Regions from separate parts of the Mucilaginibacter gossypii genome, predicted to be linked through region 1. Evidence: riboswitches for the same ligand, from Rfam matches in the RefSeq annotation. Region 1 holds a riboswitch; the other holds the start of a gene.
What was found. A riboswitch is a leader RNA that binds a small molecule or an ion and turns the genes downstream of it on or off. The one in region 1 is predicted to bind cobalamin.

Region 1 (7,741 bases):
TAGATGAGACGAGATGTTTTCCAGGCCATTGCCGATCCAACCCGCAGGGATATCATTAACCTGATAGCCTTTAAACCCATGAACCTGAATGCCATAGCGGATAACTTTGATGTAAGCCGCCCCGCTATATCCCAGCATATAAAAATTTTAACCGAATGCGGTCTTATCGCTATTAAAAAACAAGGCCGTGAACGGTATTGCGAACCCCGGCTGAAACAGCTTGAAGAGGTTGCTCAATGGGTTGAGCGTTACCGCAAGGTTTGGGAAGAAAAATTTGACGCACTCGACAATCTGCTCGAAGAATTAAAAAACAATGATAAACCATTAAAATAACCAATTATGACGAAGCAATTCTGGATCAATCTGCCTGTAAAAAATGTAAATGTATCAAAGGAGTTTTTCAGCAAACTCGGCTTCCGGTTTAACTCGCAATTTGGTAACGGCCCGAATTCTGCAGCCATGCAGGTTGGCGAAAAAGATGTTACCGTAATGCTTTTTGACGAAAGCACCTTTAAAGGCTTTGTTGAAAACTGCGGTCTTGCGGATACTGCAAAGGGAGTTGAAGTTCTGCTGTCTATCGACGCGGAAAGCAAGGAAGAAGTTGATGAACTGGCTCAAAAGGCTATCGAAGCCGGTGGCAAAAGCAATCACAAGCCCCGGGAAATGGATGGCTGGATGTACGGCTGCCTGTTTACCGATCCTGATGGCCATAGCTGGAATGTGCTGCACATGGATATGAGCAAAATGCCAGGGAGATAAAAATCAATTTGTCGCTAATACCCCCTTATCTCGTCGTTTTTGGGCACTATTAGCCCTTGCCAGGGCGGGTAACTTTGAGATATCGAAAGCAACAAATTTTTAATCAATAAAAAACAGAAACCATGGCAACATTTAAAGCAACCCAGAAAGTAACCCCTTTTTTATGGTTTAACGGCAACCTTGAAGAAGCATTGAAATTTTATACTTCGGTATTCAAAAACTCCGAAAGCGAAGTAAGCTCACTTACCGATCCCGGCAATGGCCGCAAAATGTTAGTTGGAACATTCAGGATAGAAGATCAGCAGTTTTTAGCTTTAGATGGCGGACCAATGTTCAATTTTTCGCCTGCTACATCATTTTACATCAACTGCAAAACCCAGGAGGAAATTGATTATCTGTGGGAAGCACTACCTGCAGGCGGCGGCAAAACCAATCAGTGCGGCTGGCTCGACGATAAATTCGGCGTTACCTGGCAAATTGTCCCTGAAGTTATGAGCGAATTACTTTATAACAACGAAAATCCTGAAAAAGCCAAAAAAGTTATGGCTGCCATGATGAAGATGACCAAAATGGATATCAAGCTTTTGCAAGAAGCTAACGATAACGATTAATCAATCACCTAAATAAAAACACCATGATCACCACAAAAAATCAAACAGAAATTAAGGCCGAGCCCGGAAAACAGGAGCTTTTTATAACCCGCGAATTTGAAGCACCGCGTGAGCTGGTTTTCAGAGCTTTCACCGATCCTGAGCTTATTGTTAGATGGCTGGGCCCGTGCGAACTTAAAATGCGCATAGATAAGTTTGACTGCCGCAGCGGAGGCGCTTACCGTTATATTCATACCGACCCTGCCGGTAATGATTATGGCTTTCATGGTGTTATCCATGATGTAACCGCGCCTGAACGTATCATCCAAACATTTGAGTTTGAAGGATTGCCAGAAAGTGGTCATGTAACGCTTGAAACCACCAGGTTTGAAGCACTACCAGGGAACCGTACAAAAGTGACTGTACAATCTGTTTTCCAATCGGTGACTGATCGTGACGGCATGCTGCAATCGGGCATGGAACGCGGGGTAAATGATTCACACTGGCGTTTGGATGAGCTTTTTGAAGCAGGAGAAATAAAATAGATGCAAAAGGCTGAACGCAGAAAGCCAAAAGCTTTTGATTATCAGCACCGGGCTTGTACTATTACTTACCTTTCCTGATTGCTTCAAGTATCGTTTTCATTTTTTCCTGAGCTGCGGTCGAGCTGATCTCATGCTTCATAACCATCAGGCATTTACGGCAAAGGCAATCCGGGTAGGTTAAGCGGATATAATCGCGCTCCTGGTCGGTAAAGCTGATGCCCTGGCACTGGCACAACAGGATGCTGCCTACTTTGCATTCAAAGGGCTCTTTACACCGGGGGCAGTGTTTATTTTCATGCTTTGTCATATTAAGTATTTAAATCCCGTGGCCCTTTAGGCCTGTCAGTCTGAGTGTTTAAATCCAGAGGCCTCTGAAGGTGAAATGACAAAAGAGGGACTGTCAGTCTGAGCCTGTCGAAGACTCGCGCGCAGAGGCCTAACCACCATGCTTCGACAGGCTCAACATGACACCCATTTTTTAATTATACCTATAAAACTATTGTGTACCCGTAAGGATACACAGTAGTTTTTTTATTTAAGCAGTTACATTGCTGATAACATTCTCGCGGACAGCTTTCGCGGCTTCAACCATCTCTGTTAAGGCTTTTTGGGTTTCATCCCAGCCCCGTGTTTTTAAGCCACAATCGGGATTTACCCAAAGCTGGGCATCGGGTATTACGGCCTGGGCGCGTTTAAGCAAACGGATCATTTCCTCCCTGTTGGGCACACGCGGCGAATGGATATCATATACACCGGGGCCAATTTCATTAGGATACTTAAAATCGGCAAAAACATCCAGCAGCTCCATTTGCGAGCGCGATGTTTCTATCGTGATCACATCGGCATCCATGTCGGCTATGCTTTTAATGATATCATTAAACTCCGAATAGCACATGTGCGTGTGGATCTGTGTACTGTCCTGAACGCCGCTTGCCGAAATCCTGAAAGCTTTAACTGCCCAGTCGAGGTAATTTGCCCTGTCATCCCTGCGAAGCGGTAATCCTTCACGAATGGCCGGTTCATCTATCTGGATGATCTTGATACCGGCGCTTTCCAGGTCACAAACTTCATCACGAATGGCCAATGCTATCTGCGTACAGGTCTCGGAACGGGGTTGGTCATTGCGCACAAACGACCATTGCAAAATAGTTACCGGGCCGGTTAACATACCCTTCATCCATTTTGAGGTTAGTGATTGCGCATAAGCCGACCATTTTACCGTCATAGGCTGTGGCCTTGATACATCGCCATAAATAACCGGTGGCTTAACACAGCGACTGCCATAGCTTTGCACCCAGCCATTTTGTGTAAAGGTAAAACCGGCCAGTTGTTCGCCAAAGTACTCAACCATATCATTGCGTTCAAACTCGCCATGGACCAGCACATCCAACCCTATCTCTTCCTGCCATTTTATAGCTTTTTCAGTTTCGGTAGCTATCAGTTTATTATACTCCCCCAGTGTTATCGCGCCTTTTTTCAATTGGGCACGCCAGCTTCGTACTTCGGCTGTTTGCGGGAACGAACCAATAGTTGTGGTAGCAAAAAGCGGCAGGTCAAGCAGTTGCTGCTGCTGTTCTTTCCGGGCAGGAAAAGCACTTATACGCTTTGCATCATTTTCGGTGATGGCGCTTACACGCTGTTTAACCGCCGGGTTATGGATCAGTGCAGATGTTCGGCGGGCCTCGTTTGCCTGCCGGTTTTTTGCCAGCTGATGCAGGCTGCTATCGCTCACCACATCTTCCGATAATTTGCTGAGCAATACCACTTCGTTTATTTTCTGCCGCGCAAAAGCCAGCCACTGCTTAATTTCGGGAGTAAGCACTTCATCGTTGGTTTCATTTTGCAGATCGCATGGCGAATGGATCAATGAGCATGAAGGTGCTATCCAAACGCGGTCGGCACCTAATTTATCCTTAGCGCTCTTTATAATGACCAGCGAGTTAACAAAATCATTTTTCCAGATATTGCGCCCGTCAACAACACCTAAAGAAAGAATAGTTTTTTGGGGCAGATGTTCCATTACTTCATCTAATTGCTGAGGCGCCCGCACTAAATCGACATGTAAAACATCAATAGGTAAAGTTGCCGCTAATTGAGTGTTATCGCCCAGGCGTTCAAAATAAGTTGCCAAAACTATCTTCAGGAAAGGAAATTCTTTCCGCAATTGCTTATAGGTATCTTTAAATACCTCCTGTTGTTTTTCGCTTAAATCAAGCGCTAAAAACGGTTCATCAAACTGGACCCATTCGGCACCCAAAGCTTTAAGCTTATTCAGGATGTCAAAATAAACAGGCAGCAGATTTTTGATCAGGTCTATCCTATCGAAACCAGCCTCTTTCTCTTTGCCTAACAACAGGTACGATACAGGGCCAAGCAATACCGGCTTGCTAACGATGCCCAACTGTTTAGCCTCATAAAACTCATCGATAACTTTGGTGGAGAAAAGTTTAAACTGCTGATCTTTATAAAACTCGGGTACTATGTAATGATAATTGGTATCAAACCATTTAGTCATTTCCATAGCTACCACATCCAATCCATCTTTTTGATAGCCGCGGGCCATAGCAAAATACAGATCGAGTTCGGTATTGCCTTTTTGACTAATCACTTCATGATAGCGTTTAGGAATAGCGCCAAACATCAGTGAATGATCAAGCACCTGGTCATAAAATGAAAAATCATTTGATGGAATAAGGTCAATCCCGGCTTCTTTTTGCAGCAGCCAGTTTTCTTCCCTTATGTATTTACCCACGGTAAGCACATTTTTTAAGCCCGTTTTGCCTGCCCAGTAATTTTCGCAGACTTTTTTCAATTCGCGCCGGCTACCAATACGCGGGTAACCTAAATTTTGCGTTAGCATTCTTTTAATTGATTAAATGAATAAATCGGTTAAAAGCCCTTTCAGCTAAGCTTCGTAATGTTTTGTGATATGTAAAATATGGAGAGAATATATGGGCACAGCCTGTCATAACGGGCCATGGACCCATACAGGCAAGTAATCATAACCCAGACCAAGCTTCATACCGCGAAAGCATTGTCAATTCAGTATTAGGCAGGTCTCCTGACTTGTAACATTTTTGCCGCCCTTCCCATCCCTGTTTATCAGGACAGTGGACATTACTGGCAAAAACCTTTGTGTTACTTACAGTTGCGCGACAGTTCGTGATTTACACACGATTCCCTATTAATCTACAATTAAGTAAAACCTATACCGGTTGATGAAGTAAAGTAAAGAACTTATCGGGGCAAATATAATGATCTGCCGGCTGAATATTCAGGTTATTTATTGGTTAAATTGTAGGTTATACCATGATCAACAAATAAGTTAGGCTGTCAAACCGTTGAATTGTACCGTTCTTATGTATCATTGTAAAACAGGTGAAGCCGATAATTAATTACCGGCTTCACCTGTTATTTAAGGCAATATCACTCAGCTTATACCGCTACCTCAGCAGTTAAAATAACAGCAGCTTCTTCTTGTTTTTGGTGCGAAGCCCTCGCTTTGACGAAAAGCACCAGGGTAATAACAGCCAGTATCGCGAACGATAGATAAGCGGTTCCTAATAACTGCTGATTTTTGATGGCCATAATATTTACAATGCCATAGCTAAAAAATGAAGTGATAATATAAAGCGAGCCGCCGGTTACTCCGCTTGCAATACCCGCATTTTTTGAAAAACGGCCTAAACAGTAAGCAAATATATTATTGAATATAAAGCCCGATAACAGGTGAACCAATGCTGTAAAGGCCATCAGCGTAAATAAATTTGTTTTAATCCCTGCTGTAAACACCATTAAAGCGGCAAAGCCTAATTGCAGTGCAAGCGCTATAGATACTTTTTTGATAAGCGGTTTCCTGATGAGGGTTTTTGAAATAATACCGCCCGCCATCAATGATACCCCCGAAAGCAGCGAACAATAACCGGTTACCACAGGCGACAAATGAAATACGTGCTCAATTATAAAAGGGCTACTCATACCATAAACCACCAGCATGGCATAGCTCAGGGAGATCAGGATGAGGCCCAGGGAAAAATCACGGGTTTTAATGGTAGCCAGGTAAACCTGCAGAATACTTTTAGCTTTGAACGGGTGATAATTTTTTAATGATTCGCCACCGTATACCAGCTCTAAAACAAGTAGTGAAAGAGTGGCTATCCCCAGGAAAAGGAAGTTGGATTCCCAGCCAAAAGCAGCTTCAAGGTAACCTCCAATAAATGGTGCTACAATAGGCGCGGTTGCCCAAATGATAGAAAAAAGGCTGGTATAATGTTTAAGCTGCTCGCCCGAGTACATATCTACAAAGTATGCCCTCTTCCCTACTACAATAAGCGCTACCGTGATGCCCTGCAAAATACGCATGGCATAAATAAGCTCGATATTATGGCAGATAGCTATGACAAAACTTGCAAATGCAAACACCAGTAAAGAGACAGTACCAATACGGTACCGGCCAAAACTATCAAGCAAGCTGCCAACAAACAATTGACTAACGCCCGAACTGATCATAAACGCGATGAGCGAAAGCTGAACGGCCGAATTATTGACAGCTAATTCCCTGGCCATAGAAGGCAGGGAAGGTATATAAATATCAGTTGCAAAACCAGAAAGCGGGATCAGCGCGAACGCTAAAATTGTGCTGATGCCCCTGTGGTGTTCTTTTATAATTTTCATAGCTTAATGTTGAAATTTAACAGATCGTAAAAACAGTATACTGTGCGTTTTTATTTAAAACAAAAGTAGACTAATTGGTTTATTAAATAAAACCTTTTGGTCTACTTTTAACCATATTTACATTGCTGTGTCAATCACTGCTTAGCCGGCTTATAAATACAGGCATTCATAAGATAAGTGTAAAAAAATCAACCTAAAGTTATACATTTACAAACCAAACACGAAAATAAAACACTAGCTGACAGACATTTACAAATAATAAAACATTCAGTTAATTTCAACAGGCAATCAACGGCCTTTATTTTTTTTAAACCATTTAGTCTATATTTGCATAGTAAATAACTGAAGATGAGCAAAGGCGAGCAAAAAAGGCAATTCATTATTGAGCAAGCAGCGATTTTATTTAATGAGAGGGGAATTGCCGGCACTTCGGTTGATGAGGTACTTGAAGTTGCCAATACCAGTAAGGGATGTTTTTATGGCCATTTTGAAAGCAAAGACGAGCTGGCACAAGCCGCTGTTGATTACCTTTTAGGAAAACTAAACGACAGAAGGAACAACACAGTAAGCAAACATAAAACTGCCATTGCCAAGATCAATGCCGCTTTAGACAACAGCAAAAATCCATTGAAAAGCTATATTGAAGGCGGCTGCCCGATAGTTAATTTTTCGACAGAGACGGATGATACTAACCCGGCCATCAAAAAAAAGTTAAAAGACATGGTTGATACCGCAATAACAACCTATGCCAATATTATTCAGGACGGAATTGAAAACGGGGAACTCTCAAACGCCATAAATCCCGTTGAATTTGCAACCCGGATGATGCTTTCGATAGAAGGAGGCAACGCGATCTGCAGGGTATTAAACAGCACAAAACCAATGCAGATCATGATCAAAAGCCTGAAAACTGAACTAGCATCATATGCCCTGGAAAAAGCATAAACACACTATGGCTTTGCAATAGCCTCATTGATTAATTGTTCGGCCTGCGCACTCCCCGGGCCGGGAGCGTCAAAACTGAGCATTTTGCCTTCTTTATCAATCAGTATATATTTTGGAATTGCATAGGCTATGTATGATTGTGCAACTGTACCGTCTTTGTCATAAAGCTGCAGCCAGTCCGGCTTTTCTTCTTTGAGTGCATTTCGCCATTCCTTTTCTCCGTCATGT
Region 2 (7,741 bases), 470 kb from region 1:
TATTGTGTACAGTGCAACAGTTTGTTCCCGTTTTGAATCGTGGCATTATTTACGGTTTTACTCACTATTTTATAAAGTTTCAATCAATCGGTGTCGGCTGTTTTTTTGCGTTGATGGCGTCCAAAGAAACTTTGAAGGTAATTTGGCTCAAACAAACAAAGGTAGCCGGCAATATTTTGGCTATAATGTTAATGTTTGGATTACACTTTGACGAATTTTATACCTTAAAATCACTGTACGTAAACCTGGCGATTTCGGTCATTACCGGCTATTTAATTTTAAGCAATATCATACCCGCAAACGATTGGATTTTTAAGGTGTTAAACAATAAATTTCTGTCATTTATTGGTATTCTATCGTATGGCATATACATATGGCAGCAGTTATTTACTGGCCGGGATAGTAAAATGCTATTAAGCATATTTCCTTACAATGTATTGAGTTTGATTACTGTCCCTTTATTATCGTATTATCTTTATGAACGGCGTTTTCTAAAACTCAAATCAAAATACACCCGTAAATGATGCTATTGTTGTGAGAAATAAAGGCGCTCGCATTACCTGAGCGCCCTGGGGTAAAGGTGTTATTTTTTTATTTGACGACAATTACTTCAACAAATTCATCCGGATCGTTATTGATATCCATATACTGTTTAAAGTTTTGAATATCCTTATCAACCATATTTTTGAATACCGGGTTTAGTATTTTGGCTATGCCTGCGCCTACACCACCTGCCGGAGGCTGATAGCTGATGACTACATCAACAATGGTACCCTGCCCATCAACCGTATCCTGAAAGCGTACTTTACCGGCATTGTTAATCATTGAATCAGACAGCGAACTCCAGCCGATCACTTCATTAGGTTCGTCATGGACAATTTCGGCATGCCAGCTGATTGTAGCTACATTTTTGGGAAGCTTCAAAACCCAGTGTGAATATTTAGAGTCGATGACCTCCACACTTTCCAGGTGTTTCATAAAAAGGGGCAGGTTATCCAGCTTGCGCCAAAATTCATAAACCTTTTGCCGGGGTTTATTCACAATAAACGACGAACGAATATTTACATTTATGGGATTGGTGGATAGTTTACCAATACGTTTGTAAAGCTCACAATGCCCTGTGATGCCCCTGTTTAACAAATAGCCACCGGCACCTATTTTTACGATACTTGCAAATGGATTTTTGAAAATATTTTTAAAACCTGAGAAACCGAGCTTCATACCACCTGCGATGGACGTAAAGCGTTCGGGCCAATTCAGGTTTATGCGGTCATCTCCATAAAGCACAGGGAAGTTGTCGGTATATTTTACTATTGTAGTTGCCATAGGTTTTTAAATAGTTATCGTTTTTAAAACACCTTTAGGGCTACTAAGTTTTCCAGAAGTGAATTTTATTGCTTTTTGCTATAGGTAAATTTAAATTTAGTTAAATGGGGCAGGTATTTTTTAGGGCGTTTGAGTTCATATTGGTATATCACCTGGCCAAGGTTTTTCAGGAAAGGCAGGCATACCGTTGTGTACTCGTATTTATTATCGTTCAGTATCCCATCTTCATTTGATTGCACGACTGCACTGAGCATAAACTCAACATTGTTTTTAAAATCTACGATATATGCATTATCAATATCATAACCATAGCTATCGCCAACTTTATTAAAGATCCTGATATTGGGATTAATAACTGCCGTGCTATCCCCGCCATAAAACAAAAACTTGCAATAAGCTGGAAAATATTCGGGGCGGTGATAAGTAGGTTTAGTGTTTTCGGTGGGGAAGGTGCTCATGTAACGATAAATGAAGCGATAGTCGTCTGCTGTTAAGTTAAAGCGCTCAGCTTTTGGGAAAGTTTCAGGGAATAACAATCGTTTAAGCACCATCTGCTGATCGGCAAGAGCGTAAATATTCTTTTCAGAAAAGTCAAGCGGTTTATTGACGAGCCGGTCGCTGCTATCTAAATAGGCTTTGCCCTGCAACATATTTTCCAGGTGCATAGGGTAGTTCGAGGCATCATATAATGCAGGTTTCTGATAAATCAATTTATCGCCGTTATAAAAATCAATAGGGTTGGTATGCCGGGTGCTTTCTCCCGCATCGCCAATAGCCAGCCTGCCTACAATACGAGTGTTATTAAGGTGATATTTTTTTAGTTTTTGATTGATCTCCGCCCGGCCAACAAATTCGTACAGGCGGTTGTACGCATCGTTATCGCTCACCAGCAAGATTTTTTTAATGTAGTTTTCAATAGATGGGAGACCTGTTGCAGATGATGTGTCCACACGTACCTTGGTTTGGCCGGAAAATGAGCTATCTGTAATCATCACCGACTTGGGGTTTAAGCCTTGCACCTTCAGCTCATTCAACTTTTCAAGGGCAAATATGGCTGTAGGAAGTTTTACTGTACTCGCCGGATAAAAATAATGCTGCGCGTTGAGGTGATAACTATATGAGGTAAAGTGAGGGGTGTTGTTTCTATCCCTGTCTATCCGGGTGTATAGTATCTGTACTTCATTTTGTGTGGGATGGTTTAGGATACCTGAAAATAATTCAGGATGTTCATGTAATAAGCCCTTAAAAAAAACGGTATCGGGTTGTTGGGCAAAACCGTTAAGTGTGCTCATGATCAGCAGTAAAATACAGAGATATTTCATCATGATAAATATAGTTATGTAATTTGAGGTTAACGGATACTTATTGTACTTTTGCAGCGCTTTAGGTTTCATTATTTGCTTAATGAATTAAAAGGGAATACGGTGTAAATCCGTAACTGTCCCGCAGCTGTAAGTTCCATAACCGTTGCCAAATCTATATAGCCACTTACTGTAAAACAGGGGGGAAGGCCAGGCAAAAGGGGAGCAAGTCAGAAGACCTGCCAAGGCATTATATGTTATTCATAGCTTTCGGGGATTGAAGCTTGAATGTGAATGCTCTTCGTTTGGCGTGTTTTCATTTTATTCATTTCCGTGTATGCTATTAAGGCTGCATTATTATTTTACACATATCAATCATACATGGAAAAAAAGTACGCTAAAATTACTTTGGGATTCGGTTTGTTAGCTGTTGGTTTATCTACCTCAGCAGCATATGCACAGGATACCACACGCACACTCAATACGGTAGTAGTAACTGCAAGCCGTTCGCCTAAAAAACTGTCAGACATTGGCCGCGTTGTTACAATAATCTCTGCAGATGAAATCAATAAATCGCAGGGTAAATCATTACCTCAATTATTAAATACGGTTGCCGGTATAACTTTTTCAGGTGCAAATAATGCCCCCGGTATCAGCACATCGGTTTTCCTGCGCGGAGCTTCATCTGGCAATACCCTTATCCTGGTTGATGGCTTCCCGGTAAATAACGCATCCGGTATAGACGGCAGCTATGATCTTAATGCCCTTTCGGTGGATTTGATAGATCATATCGAGATTTTGAAAGGAAGTGGTTCAACGCTTTATGGTTCTGATGCTGTAGCAGGCGTTATTAATATCATCATAAAAAAAGCTAAACAACAGGGATTGACCGGTGGTTTGCAGTTAACAGGCGGCAGCTATAATACGTTTAAAGAGTCGGCCTCATTAATTGGACAGGTGAAAAATACAGGCATAGCCATTAACCTGTCAAATACCGATTCAAAAGGCTTTGCCGCGGCTACAGATACCACTGGCAAAGGCGATTTTAAGAAAGATGGTTTTCACCAACGTTCGGCCAGTGTGAACCTGAGCCAAAATGTCTCATCTAAATTTATTCTTAATGGAAACCTGCAGGTAAGCCACAACACTGGCGACCTGCCTTATGGTGCTTTTACTAATGATAACGATTACACGTATAAAAACACCTTTTTATTTGGAGGCGTAGGTGCAAAACTGATTTTTCCTAAAGGTAACCTGAACGTGAACCTGTCGCAAAATACGGTTCAAAATGATTTCACCAATCTTCCGTCTGACAATGGCGGAACCCACCAGGTTACAAAAAATACAGGACGTATAACCAATGCCGAAGCTGTGTTTAATTATGAACTGAATAAGTATTTGGACATTACCAGCGGTGCAGGTTTTAAATACAGCAATACAAGCCAGTATAGTCTGTATGAGTCAACAGCTTACCAGGCACCAGCAAGTATTATCAAAGCCGGTGATGCTACTAATAACATATTCAGCGCTTATACTTCGTTGTTTTTCAAATACGATATCTTTCATATGGAGTTAGGCGGCAGATACAATAACCATAGTAAATATGGCGACAAGTTTACCTACACCATCAACCCATCGTTATACCTTGCCGATCAGTTTAAGATTTTTGGTACAATAGCTTCGGCGTTCAAATCACCTTCGTTATATCAGTTGTTTTCTCAGTATGGCAATCCTAAATTAAATCCTGAGATCACCACATCATACGAAGCAGGCTTTGACTGGGAAATTGTTAAAAATACATTGTTATTCAATACGCAGTTTTTCAAGCGTAATACCAAAGATGTAATTTACTTTTTCTCTGAATCGCAGCCGCCGTACGCTTCTTTTTATAAAAACGGACAAGAGCAAAAAGATAAAGGCTTTGAGACCGAGTTAAAATATAGCAACAATAAAATTCACGCATCCGCATATTACGCTTATGTAACAGGCAAGCTAACCGACGAAGCCGGTGCACAAACCAGCAATCTTTACCGCAGGCCTAAGAATACTTTGGGTGCCAACATCAGTTACGATGTTTTAAACGATTTTCAGGTTGGCGTTAACTACAAATATACAGGCAACCGTACCGATCAGGATTTTTCAACTTATCCTTCAAAAGCGATTACATTGAAACACTATAACCTGGTAGATTTACATCTGGAATACAAGGCAACCAAAAATCTAAACGTTTTTGGCGACCTGAACAACGTTTTAGATACTAAGTACGTAGACTGGTTAGGATATAACACACGCGGTATCAACTTCATGCTTGGTGCCAGGTATCAAATTAAATAGCGTTTGCTTATTGTTCGGATTATTAAGTAATTTTACGCCATATATAAAATCATGACCGCAAAAGATAACACCAACCGCAACCTGTTCCTGATCCTGATGATCCTGGTTGCAGCCGCATTCAGGCTTTTAGCATTTAAGTATAAAGAATTGAGCAATTTCAATCCGGTAGGTGCTATTGCGTTATTTGGCGGTGCTTATTTTACCTCAAAGTGGAAAGGTTATGCAACAGTGTTGCTTACGCTGTTTTCAACCGATATTATAATCAATTACCTGTATACTGGAAAGTTAACTTTATGGTATGGTGGAGCAGTCTGGGTTTACCTATGCTTTGCATTCATGGTACTTGTTGGTACTTTGCTTGAAAGGGTGAATGTTATTAACGTGCTTTTAGGCTCAATTGCAGCAGTTTTAATTCATTGGTTAATTACTGATTTGCCATGGTTATACGGCACGCTTTATCCGCATACCTTAGCTGGCTACGGTGAATCATTGATTAAGGCTATTCCGTTTGAGAAAAACATGGCATTGGGTACATTGGTATTTAGTGCAATACTTTTTGGCGGCTTTGAGTTGGCGAAAAATAAGTACACTTTTTTGCAGGATAAAAAGCAATTGGCTTTATAAGATAAATGAACTTAAATTTAAAGCGGATTGTTGAAAAACGATCCGCTTTTTTTATGGCCTAACCAGCCTTTCTACTTAAATCAAAATGAAAAACATAGTAATATTGACCGGAGCCGGTATCAGTGCTGAAAGTGGCTTAAAAACATTCAGGGACAGCGATGGTCTTTGGGAGGGCTATAATATTGAAGATGTTGCTACACCCGAAGCCTGGGAGCATAACCCGGTTATGGTGCAGCAATTTTATAACGAGCGCCGTAAATCTGTATTGGAAGCAAAACCTAATGCGGCCCACTATGCACTTGCTGCGCTCGAAGAAAAGTATAGGGTAACCATCATTACTCAAAATATAGATGACCTGCATGAAAGGGCTGGATCAACTAATGTGGTGCATTTGCACGGTATTATTACCCGTTCGCAATCAAGTATCAAACCAGAACTTACTTATCCTATCGATGGGTGGGAAATTAAAATGGGAGAGCTTTGTGAATTAGGCTCGCAATTGCGTGCACATGTAGTGTGGTTTGGCGAGGCTGTACCGATGATGGAACATGCAGCTGCGATATGTGCAGGGGCTGATGTATTTATGCTTGTCGGTTCTTCGCTTGCTGTCTACCCGGCGGCAGGGCTAATCGGCTATGTTGACCGCGAGGCGCCAAAGTATATTATCGATCCCAATATACCTTTTGTAAATGTTAAAGGGCCGGTTATTAAAATCCAGGAAAAAGCAACAGTTGGCGTACCTGAATTAGTGAACCAATTATTAAAAGATTAAAATCAATAATTCATTAACTTTCTAATTCAATAATTAAATATGAAGTGTATCTTCAATTGGAGCGGCGGTAAAGACAGCGCCCTCGCTTTATATCATTGCCTGCAAAATCCGGATCTTGAAATCGCCTATCTTGTAACTACGATCAATGATGCAGCCGACAGGATTTCCATGCATGGTGTAAGGACGGAATTACTGACTAAACAAACAGAAGCTATCGGCATTCCATTATATCAGATACGCCTGCCCGAAATACCGGGCATGCAGGAATATGACGATGTAATGCGATACCATTTAAACCGGTTTAAAAATGAAGGTGTAACCCATTCCGTTTTTGGAGATATATTTTTGCAGGACCTAAAAGATTACCGCGATGCACGGTTAAGCGAGGTTGGGCTCAGAGGTATTTACCCCTTATGGAAAAGGGATACATCCGAATTGATAAATGAATTTTTGAACCTCGGTTTCGGAACTGTGATAGCCTGTACCCAGCAACGTTTGGAACGCATTGTTGGTAAAGAGATCAGCCGCGAGTTAATTGATGCGTTGCCTGACGATGTTGACGGTTGCGGCGAAAACGGGGAGTTCCACACCTTCACTTTTAAAGGGCCGATATTTAAAAACCCAATTGAATACAAAACAGGGGTGAAAATTTTTAAGGAATACGCAGCGCCGAAAAACGCCGATGATTACTGCGTTTCTGCTACCGATACCAAACCTTCCGGTTTTTGGTATTGCGACCTGTTATTGGCTTGACCTTTCATTTATTCCATTAAAATCAACGCAGAATAAAATTTCGTTTTATATTATAAAATATTAATTATCAATATATTAAGTTTATTTTATTAAATCTATTATTTAGATATGGTGTAAAATAAAGACAAGCATAATTTAAAAAGCCTTTATTTTGCCAAATTAAATTCTGTTTAGAATAATACTTTTTTGCAAAAATCTGATTATCAACAGTATTAATGACCTTGTTTCAATAGTTATATCTAAAATAAGCGTCTTTATAATCGTTACGCATGTCGATAAATCGGGCAGCTATCTTTTTTAAAAACTCTTCATCAAGCAACTCAAAAACGCTGTTAACCCCGTCGGTTAAATCCATTTCCGGGATCTTGTAACTCTGCTCAAGGGAGCCCTGCTCTACCTTTACAATAAACTTATTGTTCATATTCAGGATAGAGATTTTAAAATCCGGATGGGGAAGTTCTGCAATAATTCTCATGTCTTTTTTATTTATTCAATAAACCGTTCAGCGGATCTTTTCCGTAAATGGTGCCAAAGCTCGCGATTGGTTTAAACCGCGCAAAAAGCTCTTCGCTATACCAGCCTTCGCTTCTTGTCTTTTTAATTACTTCGGCATGTTCGGGGCTTTTATATG

Region 2: it holds a riboswitch for cobalamin, as region 1 does, so the genes downstream of both, J3L18_RS08710 (TonB-dependent receptor plug domain-containing protein) here and metE (5-methyltetrahydropteroyltriglutamate--homocysteine S-methyltransferase) in region 1, are expected to answer to the same signal.

The regions. Positions count from the first base shown of each region.
Region 1 is NZ_CP071878.2:1,592,509-1,600,249, reverse strand. Features, by position in the region: gene J3L18_RS06840 (ArsR/SmtB family transcription factor) at 4-333, shown strand; gene J3L18_RS06835 (VOC family protein) at 340-759, shown strand; gene J3L18_RS06830 (VOC family protein) at 882-1,370, shown strand; gene J3L18_RS06825 (SRPBCC family protein) at 1,394-1,894, shown strand; gene J3L18_RS06820 (cysteine-rich CWC family protein) at 1,956-2,201, opposite strand; gene metE (5-methyltetrahydropteroyltriglutamate--homocysteine S-methyltransferase) at 2,430-4,754, opposite strand; cobalamin riboswitch at 4,928-5,119, opposite strand; gene J3L18_RS06810 (MFS transporter) at 5,330-6,568, opposite strand; gene J3L18_RS06805 (TetR/AcrR family transcriptional regulator) at 6,917-7,513, shown strand; gene J3L18_RS06800 (TlpA family protein disulfide reductase) at 7,519-7,741, opposite strand, start outside.
Region 2 is NZ_CP071878.2:2,063,100-2,070,840, forward strand. Features, by position in the region: gene J3L18_RS08695 (acyltransferase family protein) at 1-524, shown strand, start outside; gene J3L18_RS08700 (SRPBCC family protein) at 592-1,326, opposite strand; gene J3L18_RS08705 (serine hydrolase) at 1,392-2,720, opposite strand; cobalamin riboswitch at 2,694-2,888, shown strand; gene J3L18_RS08710 (TonB-dependent receptor plug domain-containing protein) at 3,009-4,961, shown strand; gene J3L18_RS08715 (DUF6580 family putative transport protein) at 5,013-5,585, shown strand; gene J3L18_RS08720 (SIR2 family NAD-dependent protein deacylase) at 5,671-6,357, shown strand; gene J3L18_RS08725 (Dph6-related ATP pyrophosphatase) at 6,397-7,110, shown strand; gene J3L18_RS08730 (hypothetical protein) at 7,337-7,585, opposite strand; gene J3L18_RS08735 (DUF3291 domain-containing protein) at 7,593-7,741, opposite strand, start outside.